2 regions of the Halomonas sp. DP5N14-9 genome follow, and region 2 is predicted to be linked to the other one. Evidence: predicted binding sites of a transcription regulator. Region 2 holds the regulator's gene; the other holds the start of a gene.
The links. Region 2 encodes FNR, which switches genes on or off when oxygen is low (the NO sensors DNR and NnrR bind a similar motif). Its sites were predicted from a motif close to TTGATNTANATCAA; they were not measured.

Region 1 (8,205 bases), on a different contig from region 2:
TCTCCGGCACCGGTCCCAAGGCCGGCGGCCCCAACTACCTGTTGCGTTTCGCCACCGAGAAAACGGTGACCAACAACACGGCGGCACTCGGCGGCAACGCCTCGCTGCTGGCGCTAGGGGACGAGTAAGTCAGGCCCTGGCCTGCTGGTCCAACGCACTCACCCGACGGTCGGCGCACCGTCGGCAACCGGCGCTCACCCACTACCCCGAGGGGAGCGCCGGATCGCAGGGACGCGCGTGACGACCGCGCCCACACGGGGAGATCATCGCGCTCGACACAGGGCCGGTGACTTGAGAACGCCAACCACCCACGACAAAAACCACAAGGAACGCTCCCATGGTCGAAAACAACGCCACCATTGGCATCACGTTCGCGCTGTATCTGATATTGATGCTGGTCATCGGTATCATTGCTTACAAGCGCACCACCAATCTGTCCGACTATATCCTTGGTGGCCGCTCGCTTGGCCCCTGGACGTCGGCGATATCTGCCGGCGCCTCGGACATGTCGGGCTGGCTGCTGCTGGGTCTGCCCGGTGCGGCCTACGTCAGCGGTCTGTCGGCCTCCTGGATCGCCGTGGGCCTGTTGATCGGCACCTGGCTCAACTGGCTGATTGTCGCCCGGCGCATGCGCGTCTACACCTTCAAGGCCAATGACGCCCTGACCCTGCCGGACTTCTTCGCCAAGCGCTTTCGCGAGAAGGCACCGCTGTTGCGGGTGATCTCGGCGGTCTTCATCCTCTTGTTCTTCCTGTTCTACACCAGCTCCGGCCTGGTTGCCGGCGGCAAGCTGTTCGAGACGGTATTCGGCTTCGACTACACCATCGCGGTGACCGTCGGTACGCTGGCCATCATCTCCTATACCTTCTTTGGCGGCTTCCTGGCGGTCTCCTGGACTGACCTGATCCAGGGTCTGATGATGGCAGCGGCGCTGCTGGTCGTGCCGGTCATCGCCCTGACCGAACTGGGTGGCTTCAGCGGCAGTGGCCAGCAGATCCTGGCCGAGAACCCCGACATGCTGAGCTGGTTCGTCGATGCGTCCACCGGTGAAACCCTGACCGCCATCGGCATCATCAGTTCGCTGGCCTGGGGCCTTGGCTACTTCGGCCAGCCGCACATCCTGGCGCGTTTCGCGGCCATCCGCTCCGAAGCCGACATCCCCGCCGCCCGTCGCATCGCCGTGACCTGGTCGGGCCTGTGCCTGGTCTGCGCCATGGCGGTCGGTCTGCTGGGCCTCGTCTACATGACCCGCGACCTGGGTGACGGCGAGACCATCTTCATGGTCATGGTCAACGCCATCTTCCATCCGCTGGTCGCCGGTGTGCTGCTCGCCGCCATCCTGGCCGCGGTCATGTCCACCGCCGACTCCCAGCTGCTGGTGTCTTCCTCCGCCCTGACCGATGACTTCTACAAGGCGCTGTTCCGCCCCGACGCCAGCCAGTCCGAGCTGGTCTGGGTCGGCCGCTTTGCGGTCATCGGCATCGCCGTCATCGCCTACCTGCTGGCGATGAACCCGGACTCCACGGTACTGGGACTGGTGTCCTACGCCTGGGCCGGTTTCGGCGCCGCCTTCGGTCCTGCACTGATCATGTCGCTGTACTGGCGTCGCATGAACCAGTGGGGTGCGCTGGCCGGTATCGTGGTCGGTGGCATCACCGTGGTGGCCTGGGCCGAGATGTCCGGCGGGCTGTTCGATCTTTACGAGATCGTGCCCGGCGTGATCTTCGCCTACATCGCCATCGTGGTGGTGAGCTTGATGACCGCCGAGCCGAGCAAGGAGATCACCGAGCAGTTCGACACCCTGGAAGACGCCTGATCGTCAGTGATCGTCTGCCACGCAAGAAGGCCGCCCTCGGGCGGCCTTCTTCGTTACGGGACACATCCAGCACGCACCTGGCGCTCAACGCTCACTGACGGTCGAACCGCCCTGCCCACCTTAGCCGTGCACATCAGCCCCGTTCAAAACAGGCCGGCGTAGCGACACAGCAGCAGCACGATAAAGCTGACCAGCGCCAGCGGATACCAGGGCATGGCCCCCGCCAGACGCCACCAGCCGGGTACCGCTGAGAAGTGCAGCGGCATGGACAACCCCCCGCCCAGCGCCCACACGCCCAGAACTACCATGGCCAGCCTCGCCGGCGTCGGGAGATCACGAATCAGCCAGGGTTCCAGCAGCAGCCACACCGCCAACAGAGCGGTCAGTGCGAGCACCAGTGCCGCCCCGCCCCAGGGCAGCGTCGACATGCCGAGCAACCTCTCACGCCTTCGTCTGGCCACCATCCCGCACTCTCCTCCGGAGTCTTCTCCCACAGTGAAGACGATTTATCGCCGGACGGCGAGCGTTTATGCAGTGCACAAGCGCGCATCGATGTCTACGCCACAATGTGCAAAAAAATTGTACAGCATTTACATTACCTACCCGCCCAAGTCGATTTAGTTCCATAAATTCTGGCTAGTTACTGCTATCTGGCCAATTAAATATTTCTACAAGACATTTAGAAACACTGTTCGTAAACTGCGAAGCGTACAAGGTTACTTCCCTCGGGAAGGATGCCATCGGATCATCAAGGAGGTCCCGCATGAACATGACTCGACTGATGGGCACCGCAGCCCTGCTCGCTACCACCACCTTCGCCGCCCAGTCTGCCCTGGCCTATCAGGCAGGTGACATCTACGTGCGCGGTGGCTTCGAGAAAGCCGATCCCACCTCGGACAACGGCGATATCGCCAACCAGGATCTCGATGTCTCCGAAGAGAACAGCTTCGCCTACGGCGCCGGCTACCTGTTCCACGACAAGTTCGGTGTCGAGCTCAACGGCTCCGAGGCCATGGAGCACGATATCGCGGTCAACGGCGGTAATGTGGGCAGCGTCGACCGTACCCCGGTCAACCTGATGCTCAACTACTACCCGCTGGGCGGCGTGGAAAACGCTCGCGTCCACCCCTACGTTGGCGTGGGCATGAACTACACCCACTTCTCCGACGAGAGCTTCAACGCCGACCTCGATAGCTCCTACGGCGCCGCAGCCCAGGTGGGTCTCGACCTCAGCGTCACCGACAACCTGCTGGTCGGCACCTACGCCCGCTACGCCGATGTCGATTCCGATATCGAGGTCGACGGCCACGATGTCGGCGAGGCCGAGATCGATCCGATGACCATCGGTGCCGGCGTCACCTATCGTTTCTAAGCGCTTGCGCTGTATTGACAAAACGCCTGCGCGATCTTGAAATAAGCGGCTGACCGGTTAGCTCGATCGCGCCGCATTCCAACCGCAGCATCGAAGGCGTCTGGCTTTGCCAGGCGCCTTTTCTGGTGCGTTGCCGGTTCATTTTTGTCGACCAAAGGAGGTATTGAGGTAGATCAATAACCACGTTCTCGATGCGGCATACACTGCTTGGCAATCGGGCTCGCCCACTTTTGCCAGTACGCAAGGAGAACACCATGCGCCATCCCCTGATCACCACCGCCCTGGTCGCCGCCATCGCCGGCAGCGCCCTCGCCAGCAGCCAGGCCTTTGCCGCCTACGGCAAGGGCGACATCTACACCCGCATCGGTGTGGCCAAGGTCAAGCCCGACTCCGACAACGGCTCGCTGGCCGGCGGCAGCATGAATACCGACGTCCATGACGACAACGGTTTCGCCTTCACCCTGGGCTACCGCTTCCACGACAAGTTCGGCGTCGAACTGCTGGCCGCCGAGCCCTTCGAGCATGACGTCGACCTTAGCACTGCAGATGGCGATATCGGCGCCAGCGTCGAGCACCTGCCGCCGACCCTGACCGTGCAGTACTACCCCTTCGGTGGCACCGAGGCGCGGGTGCAGCCCTACGTCGGCCTGGGGGTCAACTACACCCACTTCTCCGACGAGGATATCGCGCTGGAAGGTGCCGATCTCGATCTGGAAGAGTCCTGGGGCTGGGCCGGCCAGGCCGGCCTCGACCTGGTCATCGACGACCACTGGGCGGCCAACATGGCGGTGTGGTATCTGGATATCGACAGCGACGTCGACCTCAACGGCGATGACATCGGCGAGATCGAGGTGGACCCCTACGTGATCATGGCCGGTATCAGCTACCGCTTCTGATCCAGGGCTCGACCGCTAACACGCAGCGCCCGCTCCTGCCTGGCAGGAGCGGGCGCTGTGCTGTCACCGTCACAAGATGGCTTCTGTGGTCGCTCGCGTGGCAGTTGCCACTGCAATTCTCGAGGGAGGGGCTGCGGTAACAGGGCAAGCAGAGGCCTAGGCTTAGTACGAAAAGCCGGCGAACGATGGTTAGACAAGGCAAAAATCGATAAGAAAGCGCAGTTTACGAGATGTAAATGAGCATTTTGACGCGATTTTTAACGCCGTATTACCGAGCGCAGGCACTTTTCGTACAAGCCTTAGCGGGGATGATAACGTGACAGCCCCAACCTCCCCAGAGTGGCATCATCGAGGTGCTCGACGGCCTCTACCGCCGCCAGCGCCTGGTGGTAGCCCTCGCTGAGGAAGTCACGACCGGCCAGCAGGTGCTCAAGGTACTCGCGGGCGGGCCGCAGGCCATCCCCCTGGCGTTCGGCGCCGGCGATATAGACCCAGGCCTCGATCGGCCCTTGTTCGGTGATCACCGGCAGACGATGACGGTCGTACTCGTGCGGGTAACCTTCGAAGGGATCCATCTGCCGGATCTGCTCGGGTTCGAGGAGTTCGAACAGCGCGCCCTCGACCCGATCGCCTGGCGCCGGCACCACATTGGCGTGGGCAATGCCCGGCACCCGAGAGGCCTTGTTGAAGCGCAGCGCGTAGCCTTCCAGGCTGCCGGCCAGCACACGCCGGGTCTCACCGATGCGCGCGGCGACACGCTCAATGTTCATGTTGCTGCCATAGGCAAAGTACCAGGGCATCGCCTTCTCCTCGCTGGGGACTTCTTCCGTTACCGGCGATTCAGTTCTCGGTGATCAGCCGGTCGATATCCTCGACAACCTTCTGCAACAGCATCCGGTCCTGGGCGCGCGCGCCTTCCTGGATCAGGTAGGCGTCCACCGCCGGGGCCACATCGCAACTGGCGGGCAGGGGCGCACGCTGTTCGACCAGGGTATCGAGCCTGGCGATAAACACGAAGCGCAGCCACTGGGGCAGCGACATGGTATCGATGCAGAACGGCTGCCGACTGTTGAAGGCGGCGGCCTCCGGCTTATCCATACGCCACATGTTGGCGGCCTTCATGGTCGCCTCGAGCTCGCGCAGGGCCGCGCCCAGGGCGTCGTGGACAGAAGGTTCGGTGGGCATGATGCCTCCGCTTTGAAAATGGGCTTGGTGCACGTCATTGTCGCGTGCCGGACCAGCGAGGGCCAGCCCGGCAGCAACACGCGCCCCCCAAGAAACCGCTGCAAATGCGGCACCTCGAAGGGCACGCCTCGACGCGCAGACTTTCTCGAACGAGGATCTCGCCGGATGGATGAGCGATTCGGCCTACAGGGGCTCGGCGGCGGGCAGTACCTTGCGCAGGAAGTCTCGGGTACGCGGGTCCTGCGGTGCATGGAACAGCTCCGAGGGAGGCCCCTGCTCGACGATGCGCCCGCCCTCCATGAACACCACCCGGTCGGCCACGTCACGGGCAAAGGCCATTTCGTGGGTGACCACCAGCATGGTCTGGCGTTCACGCGCCAACTGCTTCATCAACGCCAGCACCTCGTCGACCCACTCGGGATCCAGCGATGAGGTGGGTTCGTCGAACAGGATCACCTCGGCCTGGGCGGCCATGGCGCGGCCGATCCCCACCCGCTGCTGCTGGCCCCCGGACAGCGACGCCGGATAGGCGTCCGCCTTGTCCGACATGCCGATGCGCTCGAGGATCTCCCGTGCCCGCTGGTGGGCCTTGGCCCTGGGCCAGCGGTTGACCACGATCAGACCCTCGGCGATGTTCTCAAGCGCCGTCTTGTTGGCAAACAGCGCGTAGTTCTGGAACACGAAGGCCGTGTGTCGACGGGCAGCCAGGATCTCGGACTTGCTGGCCTGGGTCAGGTCCAGATTCAGCGGACCCAAGGTCAATCGGCCACCATCGGGCTGCTCCAGAAAGTTGAGACAGCGCAGCAACGTCGACTTGCCGGTCCCGGAGGGGCCGATCACCACGATGATCTCGCCCTGCTGGATCTCCAGATCGATACCGTCGAGCACGGTGGTATCACCGAAGCGCTTGGTCAGTCGCTCTAGCTTGATCATCGACGATAGGCCTCGTTGAGTCGGGATTCCAGGCGCCGCTGCAGCCAGGCCAGCGCCTCGACGATGGCCCAGTAGATCAGCGCCACGGTGATGAAGGCCTCGAAGTACAGGAAGCTGCCGGCGGCCTCTTTCTGGGTCGCCCCCATCAGCTCGGTGACGCCCAGGGTGAACGCCAGCGAGGTGGCCTTGATCATGTCGATGAAGTAGTTCATCAACGTCGGCACCGCTATGCGAGTGGCCTGGGGCAGTACGATTCGGCGCATCAACTGGCCGTTGGTCATGCCAATGGACAGCGCCGCCTCGGTCTGGCTGCGATCCACTCCGACGATGGCGGCGCGGATCGACTCCGCCATATAGGCCGAGAAGTGCAGCGTCAGCCCCATGATGGTGGCGGTGATGCCATCGATGGTGGTCAGAAACGACAGCACCTGGGGCAGCCCGTAGTAGAACAGGAACAGCTGCACCAACAGCGGTGTGCCGCGAAAGAACGAGATGAACCACAGCGTCAGGCCGTTGAGAACCGGGATCTTGAGTACCCGGATCACCGCCAGGCCACAGGCCAGCACCAGAGCCAGCGCCATCCCGGCCAGCGCCATCCCCAGGGTCAGGGGCAGGTAGCTGAGCAGGATGGGCACCAGCCCAACCATGTAGTCGAGGTCGAGAATGCTCATGGAGAGTCGATCACCGCTCAGGGCGTGGTGATATCGGCATCGAACCAGCGCTCGGATATCTCGCTCAAGGTGCCGTCTTCACGCAGGGTGTCAAGCGCCTGGTCGACCTCATCGCGCAGTTCCTGGTCGTCCTGGCGGAACGGCAGCGCATTGCGAATCTCGGAGAACGGCTTGCCGGCCAGCGCCAGCGGCAGCGGCTTTTCCTTGATCACCTGGGTGGCGCTGACGCGATCCATGACGAAGGCATCGACACGACCCAGCGCGGTGTCCTGCTCGATGTTGCTCTCATAGGTGCGGATATCGATCTCGTCGGCGTAGGGCAGCTCGCGCAGCAACTGCTCGTAGTTGGAGCCCAGGTTGACGGCCACGGTCTTGCCCGCCAGATCCTCGACCCCGGAGACCTCGTCATTACCTTCCTTGGTCACCACCTGAGCACCGTCATACACATAGGGCGAGGTGAACAGGTACTTCTGCTCACGCTCCTCGGTGATGGTGATCTGGTTGGCAATGGTGTCGATGCGCCCGGACTCGAGCATGCCGAACAACCCTGAGAAGTTGGCGGTGACGAACTCCACCTCGGTGCCCATCTCTTCGGCCACCGCTTCCATCACGTCGACCTCGAAACCCTTGAGGGTGTCCTGCTCGACGAAAGTAAAGGGAAAGTAACCACCGGACATGCCGACTTTCAGGGTGTCGGCGTGGGCACCGGCAGCGAGACCGATGGCACCTGCGGCGGCAAAAGAAACAGCCAGATGACGAACCATGGACGGCTCCTTGAAAACGATTGGGGCGGCCAGTGCGGCATGGCCCAGGAGGGTGACAGGTGGAGGCATCCATCGCCACTTCAACCCTGGGCTGCTCGATGGCTCAGCATGATTTGGAATAAACGACCGCCATTATATTCCAAATCGATAGCAGACGCAGTGAAAAATCCCAGGGTGAACCATAGCCTCCTGCTATTGCGACCGCCCTTTCCGGGAACAACCGCCGACAGCCGTCGGCTAACTGTCACCTCACCGACTTATCCCCACCATCATTCATTCACAGAAGCGCTGAATGTCCCTGTGGATAACCCTTTGACAGATGACGGCGAGCCGCTTCTGACGCTCTTTCGCGGCGCTTGATCAAAAATTCACCAACGGTGCAGCAAAATACAGTGCGAGGGATGCACAAATTTCCGCCGTGGACGGCTGACACTCCTCGAGCGGCGCGATAGAGTGCACGCTGATCTTTCGGAGGGGCCATGCAAGCGATCCATCGTCTTCACGACTTTTTCACCCTGACCGGTGCCGAGGTGCGTCTCTATCATATGGGACGGCGTGTGCACCCCTG
Region 2 (8,205 bases):
TGGCCATCGGTGGTGCCTTTATCGCCAGCACCTGGTCGGTCGTGAGCGACTCCGGTGATCGCTACTTCGACTCGGTCAGCATGTTCACCTTCTTCCTGCTGTTCGGACGCTACCTGGAGTCTCGCGCCCGTACCCACTACGGCCGTAGCGGCAATGCCCTGGCCAGTGCCCTGCCGAGCGCTGCGGTGCGCCTCGACGAGCATGGCGATGAACGCGTCATCCCCGCCAGTCGGCTGGTCCCGGGTGACCGGGTTCGGGTCAGCCCCGGCGCCCAGATCCCCGCGGACGGCAACCTGACCTCGGGCCTGGCCCAGATCGACGAGTCGCTGCTGACCGGCGAATCGCTGCCCTGCCTGCGTCGCCAGGGAGATACCGTGCACGCAGGTACCCTGTGCATGGACAGCCCGATCGAAGTGATGGTCACCCGCGTCGGCGACGACACCCGCGCCGCCGGCATTCTCGATCTCACCGACCGTGCCTTCGCCCATCGTCCACGTATCGCCCGCCTGGCCGAGCAGGTGGCCCATCGCTTCGTGTTGAACCTGCTGGTCATCACCGCCCTGGTGGCGCTGGTCTGGAGCCTGATCGACCCTAGCCGCAGCCTGTGGATCACCCTGTCGGTACTGGTGGTGACCTGCCCCTGCGCCCTGGCGCTGGCGACCCCCACCGCCCTGACCGTGGCCCACGGTCGGCTGAGACGTGCCGGGGTACTGGTGACCCGAGCCGATGCGCTGGAGACCCTGGCCTGTCTCGATCGCGTCGTCTTCGACAAGACCGGCACCCTGACCCGGGGTCGCATGCAACTCGCCGAACACCGGCCGCTGAGCGACGACGAAGGAAGCGCCAACAATGGCGAGATGGACCCTGCCGCCAAGCGCCGGCATCTGGCCCTGGCGGCGGCACTGGAGACCGGCTCGGAGCACCCCATCGCCCGTGCCTTCGCTGCCTGGCGCGACGCCAGCTGCCAGGCCAGCGAACTGCGCAATCACCCGGGTCAGGGCGTGGAAGGCGTGATCGACGGCCGGCGCTGGCGACTGGGCCAGCCGGGTTTTGCCTGCCTGGGCCAACCCGTTACTGAGCTCCCTGGCGCAGGGCTTTGGCTGCTGCTGGCCTGCGAAGGCAAGCCCCAGGCCTGGTTCAAGCTCGACGATCAGCCCCGTGACGACGCCGCCGAGACCCTCGCCGCCCTCGCCCAGCGGGGGCTTGCCATCGAGATCCTGTCGGGCGACCGCGCAGTCAACGTCGGCCAGCTTGCCCGCACGCTGGGCGTCGATCAGTGGCGTGGCGAGGCCACCCCCGAGGACAAGCTCGGGCACTTGAAGGCGCGACAGGCACAGGGTGAAAAGGTGGCCATGGTCGGTGATGGCATCAATGACGTGCCGGTACTGGCCGGCGCCGACCTTGCCATCGCCATGGCCGGGGCCAGCGACCTCACCCGCACCCGCGCCGATCTGGTATTGCTGGGCGAACCGCTCACGGGTATCGTCGAAGCCATCGAGGTGGCCGGTCAGACCCGTCGCATCATTCGCCAGAATCTGTCCTGGTCGGTGCTCTACAATGTCGTGGCGCTGCCCGCAGCGGCGCTGGGCTTCGTGCCCCCATGGCTTGCCGCCATCGGCATGTCACTCAGCTCGTTGCTGGTCATCGGCAATGCCCTGCGTCTGCGACGTGGACGCACCAGGCGGACCGCGACGCCTTCACCCGTCACCGCAAGCCCCGGCCCATGAGCATCCTTTACCTGTTGATACCCTTGTCGTTGATCCTGCTGGGCCTGGCGGTCTGGGCCTTCTTCTGGGCGGTGCGCAACGACCAGTTCGAGGACCTCGAAGGCCCCGCCTATCGCATCCTGTTCGAGGATGAGGACGACACTCGCGGTGCCGATGACGGCGCTTCCTCTTCCGAAACGCCTGCGCAGACATCCGATCGTGGTCCATCGTCCAGAGGGCCTGAGTGAACCCTACCGGCCTGGAACTGCCTCCCATGATGGCGGCCTTCGTGTTTGGCCTGCTCGGCGGTGCACACTGTATTGGCATGTGCGGCGGTATCATGAGCGCCCTGACCTTTGCCATCCCACCCAGCATGCGTCAACCTTGGCGGGTGAGCACACTTGTGCTCGGCTACAATGTAGGTCGTATCACCAGCTACTGTGTGGCGGGCGCTCTAGTTGCCGCCCTGGGTTCGGTGATCGGCCTTTCGCCGACCCTGCGTGGCCTGATGCAGATCGTCGCCAGCCTGATGTTGATCCTGATGGCGCTTTACATTGCCGATCTATGGAAAGGCCTGCGTCACGTCGAGGCACTGGGACGTCACCTCTGGAGGTACCTGGAACCCGCAGGCAGACGCCTGTTGCCGGTGGTGCGTCTGCCCCAGGCGGTGGCGCTGGGCGCCATCTGGGGCTGGCTGCCCTGTGGCCTGGTGTACTCGATGCTGGCCTGGAGCCTGGCACGGGCCGAGCCCCTCGAGGGCGCACTGCTGATGGCGAGCTTCGGTCTTGGTACGCTTCCGGCGCTTGTGGTGACGGGCCTCGCCGCCAGACAAATGCAGGCCCTGCTGGCGCATCGGGCAACACGCCTTGTCGCCGCTGGCATGATCATCGCCTTTGCCGTCTGGCAACTTTGGACTGGGCTGCATCAATGACGCATCCTACCTCTAAGTTATTAATCCTAAAGAGGTAGACGCCACTTTTAGCTGATCTGAGGGTGTAGAATAGTGCCATCAACGTGCTGTACGGGCGACGTCTGTTCTCCCCATGGCCCAGTCAATATCGATCCCAGATCCACAGGAGCTGCGAATGAGTCCTACGGCCCAAGATCGGCGGCGTCCCATGCTGCATGAGACTCGCTGTGAGTCCTGCAGCCTGAGTTCCTTGTGCCTTCCGCTGTCGCTGGAGACCGCCGACCTCGAGCGCTTCGATTCCATCATCCGTCGTCACCCGCCGATCAAGAAAGGCACACGATTGGTCGAGCAGGGAGATCGCTTCACCAGCGTCTTCGCGGTCCGATCGGGGAGTCTCAAGCAGATCACCACCGAAGGCAGCGGCGAAGCTCAGTTGACCAACTTCTTCCTGCCCAGTGAACTGGTTGGTCTGGATGGCATCGACGACGGCCGCTATCCCGGCAGCGTGGTGGCGCTGGAGACCACAACGGTGTGCGAGATTCCCTTCGACCGCCTCGATGCGCTGACCCAGACCCTACCGGAGCTGCGTGCCCAGCTGTTTCGCACCCTGAGCAAGGAGCTGCGAGAGGACCGCCGGATGATGCAGCTGCTGTCACGCAAGACCGCCGATCAGCGCCTGGCCTGCTTCTTCCTCGGCCTGTCGGACCGCTTCCGCCGCCGCGGCTATTCACCGTTCAGCTTCCGCCTGTCCATGTCCCGCGCCGACATCGGCAATCACCTGGGGCTGGCGGTGGAAACGGTCAGCCGTATCCTCGGGCGTTTCCAGCAGCAGGATCTGGTGGCGGTATCGGGACGTGAGGTCAATATCCTCGACCTGACCGCGCTGTCGACCCTGGCCGACACCGAAGTTACCTGAGCGGGCCTGGCGGCAGTGTGCCGGGCTTGGCCAGCAGCGCCCGGTACCCAGGATCTGGAAAGCAAAGCGTAGTAGATGGCGTGTGACAAGAAAGAGGCCGCATCCGGAGATGCGGCCTCTTTTGCTGTCATGGCGTCATGCACATTCGCTGTTGGCGAGATCAGCCGGCATCCACCACGTCGATGCGCCGGGCCTGGCGTTCGGCCTGTACGGCCTCCAGCCCCTCGAAGTCGAACAGTTGCCGATCCGCCAGCTGCGACGGCGCTACATTGGTCACCGCCTTGAACATGCTCTCGAGGCGCCCGGGATGCTTGACCTCCCACTCGGCCAGCATCTCCTTGACCACCTGGCGCTGCAGGTTGGGCTGGGAACCACACAGGTTGCACGGGATGATCGGGAACTCCATCGCCTCGCTGTAGGCCTGAATATCGGCCTCGCGGCAGTACGCCAGCGGGCGGATGACGATGTTCTTGCCGTCGTCGGAGAGCAGCTTGGGCGGCATCGCCTTGAGGCTGCCACCGAAGAACATGTTCAGAAACAGCGTCTCGAGAATGTCCTCGCGGTGGTGGCCCAGGGCGATCTTGGTCGCCCCGATCTCCTCGGCGAAGCCATAGAGAGAGCCGCGCCGCAGGCGTGAGCAGAGCGCGCAGGTGGTCTTGCCCTCCGGCGTCTTCTCCTTCACCACCGAATAGGTGTCGCGCTCGAGGATGTGGTAGTCCACGCCGATGCTGTCCAGATAGTTCGGCAGCACATGCTCCGGAAAGCCCGGCTGCTTCTGATCCAGATTCACCGCCACCAGCGAGAAGTTGACCGGCGCGTTGCGCTGAAGGCTGCGCAGGATCTCGAGCATGGTGTAGCTGTCCTTGCCACCAGACAGACACACCATGATCTTGTCGCCTTCCTGGATCATGCCGTAGTCGATGATGGCGTTGCCGGCCTGGCGGCGCAGGCGCTTCTGCAGCTTGTTGAACTCACGCCGTGCCTTGGCCTGAACGTGAGCTTCCGTCTGGTCGCCATCCGCAGCAGGGTCGGCCGGGCTGTCGCCGGCATCGATCGAGAGATGGTCATCCTCGGGGGTACGGGGATCGAACAGGGTGGCGGAGGCGGACTGTGGCGACATGGGAGCGGGACATCACGGCTGAAAATGAAAGAGGCGCCAGTCTACCATCCGGACGCTTTAGTGGCGAAGAGGTCAGCGACCGCTTACCCCGGCGAGGACAATAAGGGGGGGGGGCTTTTCGTCGGCGGCACATCGGAAACCGCCAGGGACGACACCGCCGTAGTGGCGCCCTTGCGCGTCGTGGCCTGGTCTGGTCTGGTCTGGTCTGGTCCGGCAAGTCGAAGAACGCAAGTGCCTGTCAGCCAGGCCCTAGGCGCTGTCCGAAAAGTCGACGAGCGAAGGTTAGACAAGGCAAAAATCGGTGAGAAAGCGCAGTTTACGGGGTGTAAATGAGCATGTTGATCCGATTTTTAACGCCGTATTACCGAGCGCGGGCACTTTTCAGACAAGCCCTAGACGACGTTCAGCGCCAGCAGATAGCGCACCACCACGCCCAGCAACAGCAGCAGGATGCCGGCACGTTGCCAGCCAAACTCGCGCACGGTCAGGGTCAGTCGCTTCTCCCAGAACTTGACCATGCCCCACAGGTCCCGGGTACGGCGATAGTACTGGAGGTAGGCCACCAGCACCGAGACCAGGCCCAGCGCCAGCAGCGTGGGCTCGAGAAGGGTCAACATGGCGTGCAGACTCATGACAGGATCTCCTTGCAGGTGAATGGTTGCCGGTGCGGGTGGCACCGGGTCAGCGCGGATGACGGCAACGGGTCAGCGCGGATGACGGCAACGGGTCAGCGCGATGGCGCCGTGAGTGCCCCGCTTTCCAGGCGCAGATGCATCAGCGCCGTGGTGACGGCGTCGCCCAGGGCCGTATGGCGTCCCATGATCGGGACTCCAAGTCGCTCTGCCAATTGTTCAAAGGTCGGCTGCACCTCGATTTCCGGGTGACTTCGGCGCAGCCGCTTGCGGTACTGCTGGGCCACGTCGATGGTGGCGTTGGGCAGCGAGAAGCCAAACTCCGCCTTCAGGTAGCGATCCAGCATGGCCAGGTCGAAGTCGATACACCAGCCGACCAATGGGCGATTGCCGATAAATTCCAGCAGCGTCGTCAAGGCCTCGCGCACCTCGAGGCCGCCTTCCAGGTCGACCCCACGCAGGCGATGGATACAGATGGAGTCACCACTCAGACTGGCAGGACGCGCGAGCCGCAGGTCCAGCGACTCGCTGGTCAAGACGCGATCGTCACGAATGCGCACCGCAGCGATGGACACCAGCTCCGCATGACGGGTATCCAGGCCGGTGGTTTCGCAGTCCAGGGACACCAGCTCGTCGCCGGTATAGGGATTGAACAGCCAGGCGAAATCGCCATCGGCCTGCCGACGCCTGTCGGCCACACGCCTGATCGCTCTCAGCATCGGGTACTCTCCCAAGCGAAACCATTGACGCCAAGGCAGCTTGCCCTGGGGGGCTGCCTCGACACTCATGCATACTCCAGGTGATAGCGGTGGGACAGGCTGGCCTTGAACTCCTTGACCAGGTGCAGCGCCTCGCGCAGCAAGTCCCGCTCCAGCGAATTGAGCGACTGCACCACCACCCTGTCCGGGGCGTCCGTGGCCCGGGCATCGTCGCGCCGGTAGGCCAGCTGCGCCCGAAGCCGAAGCTCACAGAACAGCGACAACGCCTCGCCGAGATCCTCCGCCACCACTCGCTCGATGCGCCCGAGTGACGCCAGCGCCGCCAGCCGGTCGTGGGTCGAGGTCTCGCGCAGCCCGCACTCCAGCGCCATGGTGCGAACACCGTGGACGATGGGAAAGATGCCACCCTTCTTGATGTCGACGCCGTGCTCGGGCTTCTTCAGCGTTCCAAACAGGGTCAAGGGCGTCGAGAACCGCAACACTCCCCTCGCCAGATGGGTCAGCAACAGTTCATTGCCCCGTGTTTCTTCGATCAGCACGTCGTGGAGTCGGTCCACCAGGGCAAAGTCACCGGCCACCCCCGAGGCGTCGGCAAGCACCGCCAGACGCATCAGGCTTTCTCCGTCGGGTTCGCTGACCCAGCGACGGATGCGCGCGCGCCATTGCGCAAGGGTGCCGACCCACTGGGGGTTGGAGACCATGATGTTGCCCGGGCAGCGCGGATAGCCCAGATCGTCGAGCACGCTGGTGAACCGCGCGGTATCTGCGCTGAGCTCGTCCCACTGCTGGTCATCGGCCAGGATCAGCGCATTGTCCTGGTCGGTCTTCAGGATCTGCTCGCCGCGCCCTTCGCTGCCGAGCACCAGCAGACAGGCGCGCTCGCGCTGAGGGGCCGGCATCGAGAAGTGCCAGGCCTTGCTGATGATGCGCCCATTGAGCGCCGACAGCATGCCCATGGCGAAGCGCATGCGTACCCCTTGGGCCATCAGCGCCTCGACCAGCTCCGGCGCACGCTGACTTGCTTCGCTGAGCGAGGCCAGGGTCGTCGCCTGCTCGACCTGCAGGCTGACCACGTAGCTGCGGCTGGAAAAGAAGCTGAGCACATCGGTCAGCTCCACGACACCGATCAGCCGCTGGCCCTGAAGCACCACCACCCTGGCCACCTTGTGGCGGGTCATCTCGATCAGTGCCTCGAACAGGTACTGGCTTTCATCCACCGTCACCAGCGACAGATGAGCGATACCACCGACCTCGGCATCACCGTCGCACCCCTCCAGCACCAGGGCCTCGAGCAGGTCGGTCTTGGTCAGCATGCCAGGACCGTCGGGCGTCTCGACCAGCAGGCTGTCGGCGCCCTTGTCCTTGAGGGTCAGCACGGCGTCGCGAATGCATGTCGTCGAGCCGACCTTGAGCGGCTCACGCATGCACTCGTTCACCCGGGCGAGCATGAATCCGGCCAGGGTGACGCCGCCCTCGGCGCGACGTTCGGCCAGCAAGCGCGTCTTGCTGATCAGGCGCTGGTGAAAGTAGTCCGAGAAGGCGGCGTTGTTCTCGCACAGCGACAGAAACAAGGTGTGCGGCATCAGGTAACACAGGCTTTCTTCTTCGGCGACGAAGCGGTAACGGCTCTGGCCGTTGATCACGCTGATGGCACCGAACAGATCGCCCCCGGTGTAGTGGCCGATGCGCCCCCCGGCGGGGCCCTCGGCCGGGTCCAGTTCGGCGACTTCGCCCTTGTGGATCACAAAGACGAACTCGCCGGACTGCCCTGCATCGAGGATCACGTCATCCCGCCCGTAGTAGGCGATATCCAGCCCGCCCAGGACCCGCTCGCGCTCGGCCTCGTCGAGCAATGAAAACGGTGGATGAGTGAAGTCGATGTCGATCATGTCTGCTCCATGACCGACCCCGGCGAGGCCGGGGTCGGGGAGTGTTGTCGTCTGGCAGGGAGCGGCGGATGGTGGTCCGACGCCCCTGCCTGATGGCCCGCTCTAGTGAGCGTGGGCCTCACCCGCGCCTCTCGGCACACGCACGTTCTCCACCAGTTCCTGGATGTGCTCCGGCGGTGCCGCGGTTGCCCGCGAGACCACGAAGGCCACAACGAAGTGGAGGATCATGCCGAGGGTACCGATACCCTCCGGCGAGATGCCGAACCACCAGATCGAAGGATCGGTGTTGATGAACTTGGTGTAGACGATGTAG

Region 1: KUW00_RS09780 (OmpW/AlkL family protein) is a predicted target of FNR. The motif match lies at 3,352-3,365, and genes of this name have one in related genera.

The regions. Positions count from the first base shown of each region.
Region 1 is NZ_JAHVHR010000014.1:20,645-28,849, reverse strand. It holds gene putA (bifunctional proline dehydrogenase/L-glutamate gamma-semialdehyde dehydrogenase PutA) at 1-128, shown strand, start outside; gene putP (sodium/proline symporter PutP) at 338-1,816, shown strand; gene KUW00_RS09790 (hypothetical protein) at 1,960-2,280, opposite strand; gene KUW00_RS09785 (OmpW/AlkL family protein) at 2,580-3,188, shown strand; gene KUW00_RS09780 (OmpW/AlkL family protein) at 3,443-4,084, shown strand; gene KUW00_RS09775 (gamma-glutamylcyclotransferase family protein) at 4,384-4,884, opposite strand; gene KUW00_RS09770 (YqcC family protein) at 4,925-5,269, opposite strand; gene KUW00_RS09765 (amino acid ABC transporter ATP-binding protein) at 5,453-6,202, opposite strand; gene KUW00_RS09760 (amino acid ABC transporter permease) at 6,199-6,873, opposite strand; gene KUW00_RS09755 (amino acid ABC transporter substrate-binding protein) at 6,891-7,637, opposite strand; gene KUW00_RS09750 (DUF3549 family protein) at 8,117-8,205, shown strand, end outside.
Region 2 is NZ_JAHVHR010000002.1:347,655-355,859, forward strand. It holds gene KUW00_RS03170 (heavy metal translocating P-type ATPase) at 1-1,727, shown strand, start outside; gene ccoS (cbb3-type cytochrome oxidase assembly protein CcoS) at 1,724-1,954, shown strand; gene KUW00_RS03180 (sulfite exporter TauE/SafE family protein) at 1,951-2,637, shown strand; gene fnr (fumarate/nitrate reduction transcriptional regulator Fnr) at 2,792-3,532, shown strand; gene ttcA (tRNA 2-thiocytidine(32) synthetase TtcA) at 3,693-4,652, opposite strand; gene KUW00_RS03195 (hypothetical protein) at 5,045-5,284, opposite strand; gene KUW00_RS03200 (3'-5' exonuclease) at 5,380-6,072, opposite strand; gene KUW00_RS03205 (DUF294 nucleotidyltransferase-like domain-containing protein) at 6,069-7,892, opposite strand; gene KUW00_RS03210 (sodium:solute symporter family protein) at 7,995-8,205, opposite strand, start outside.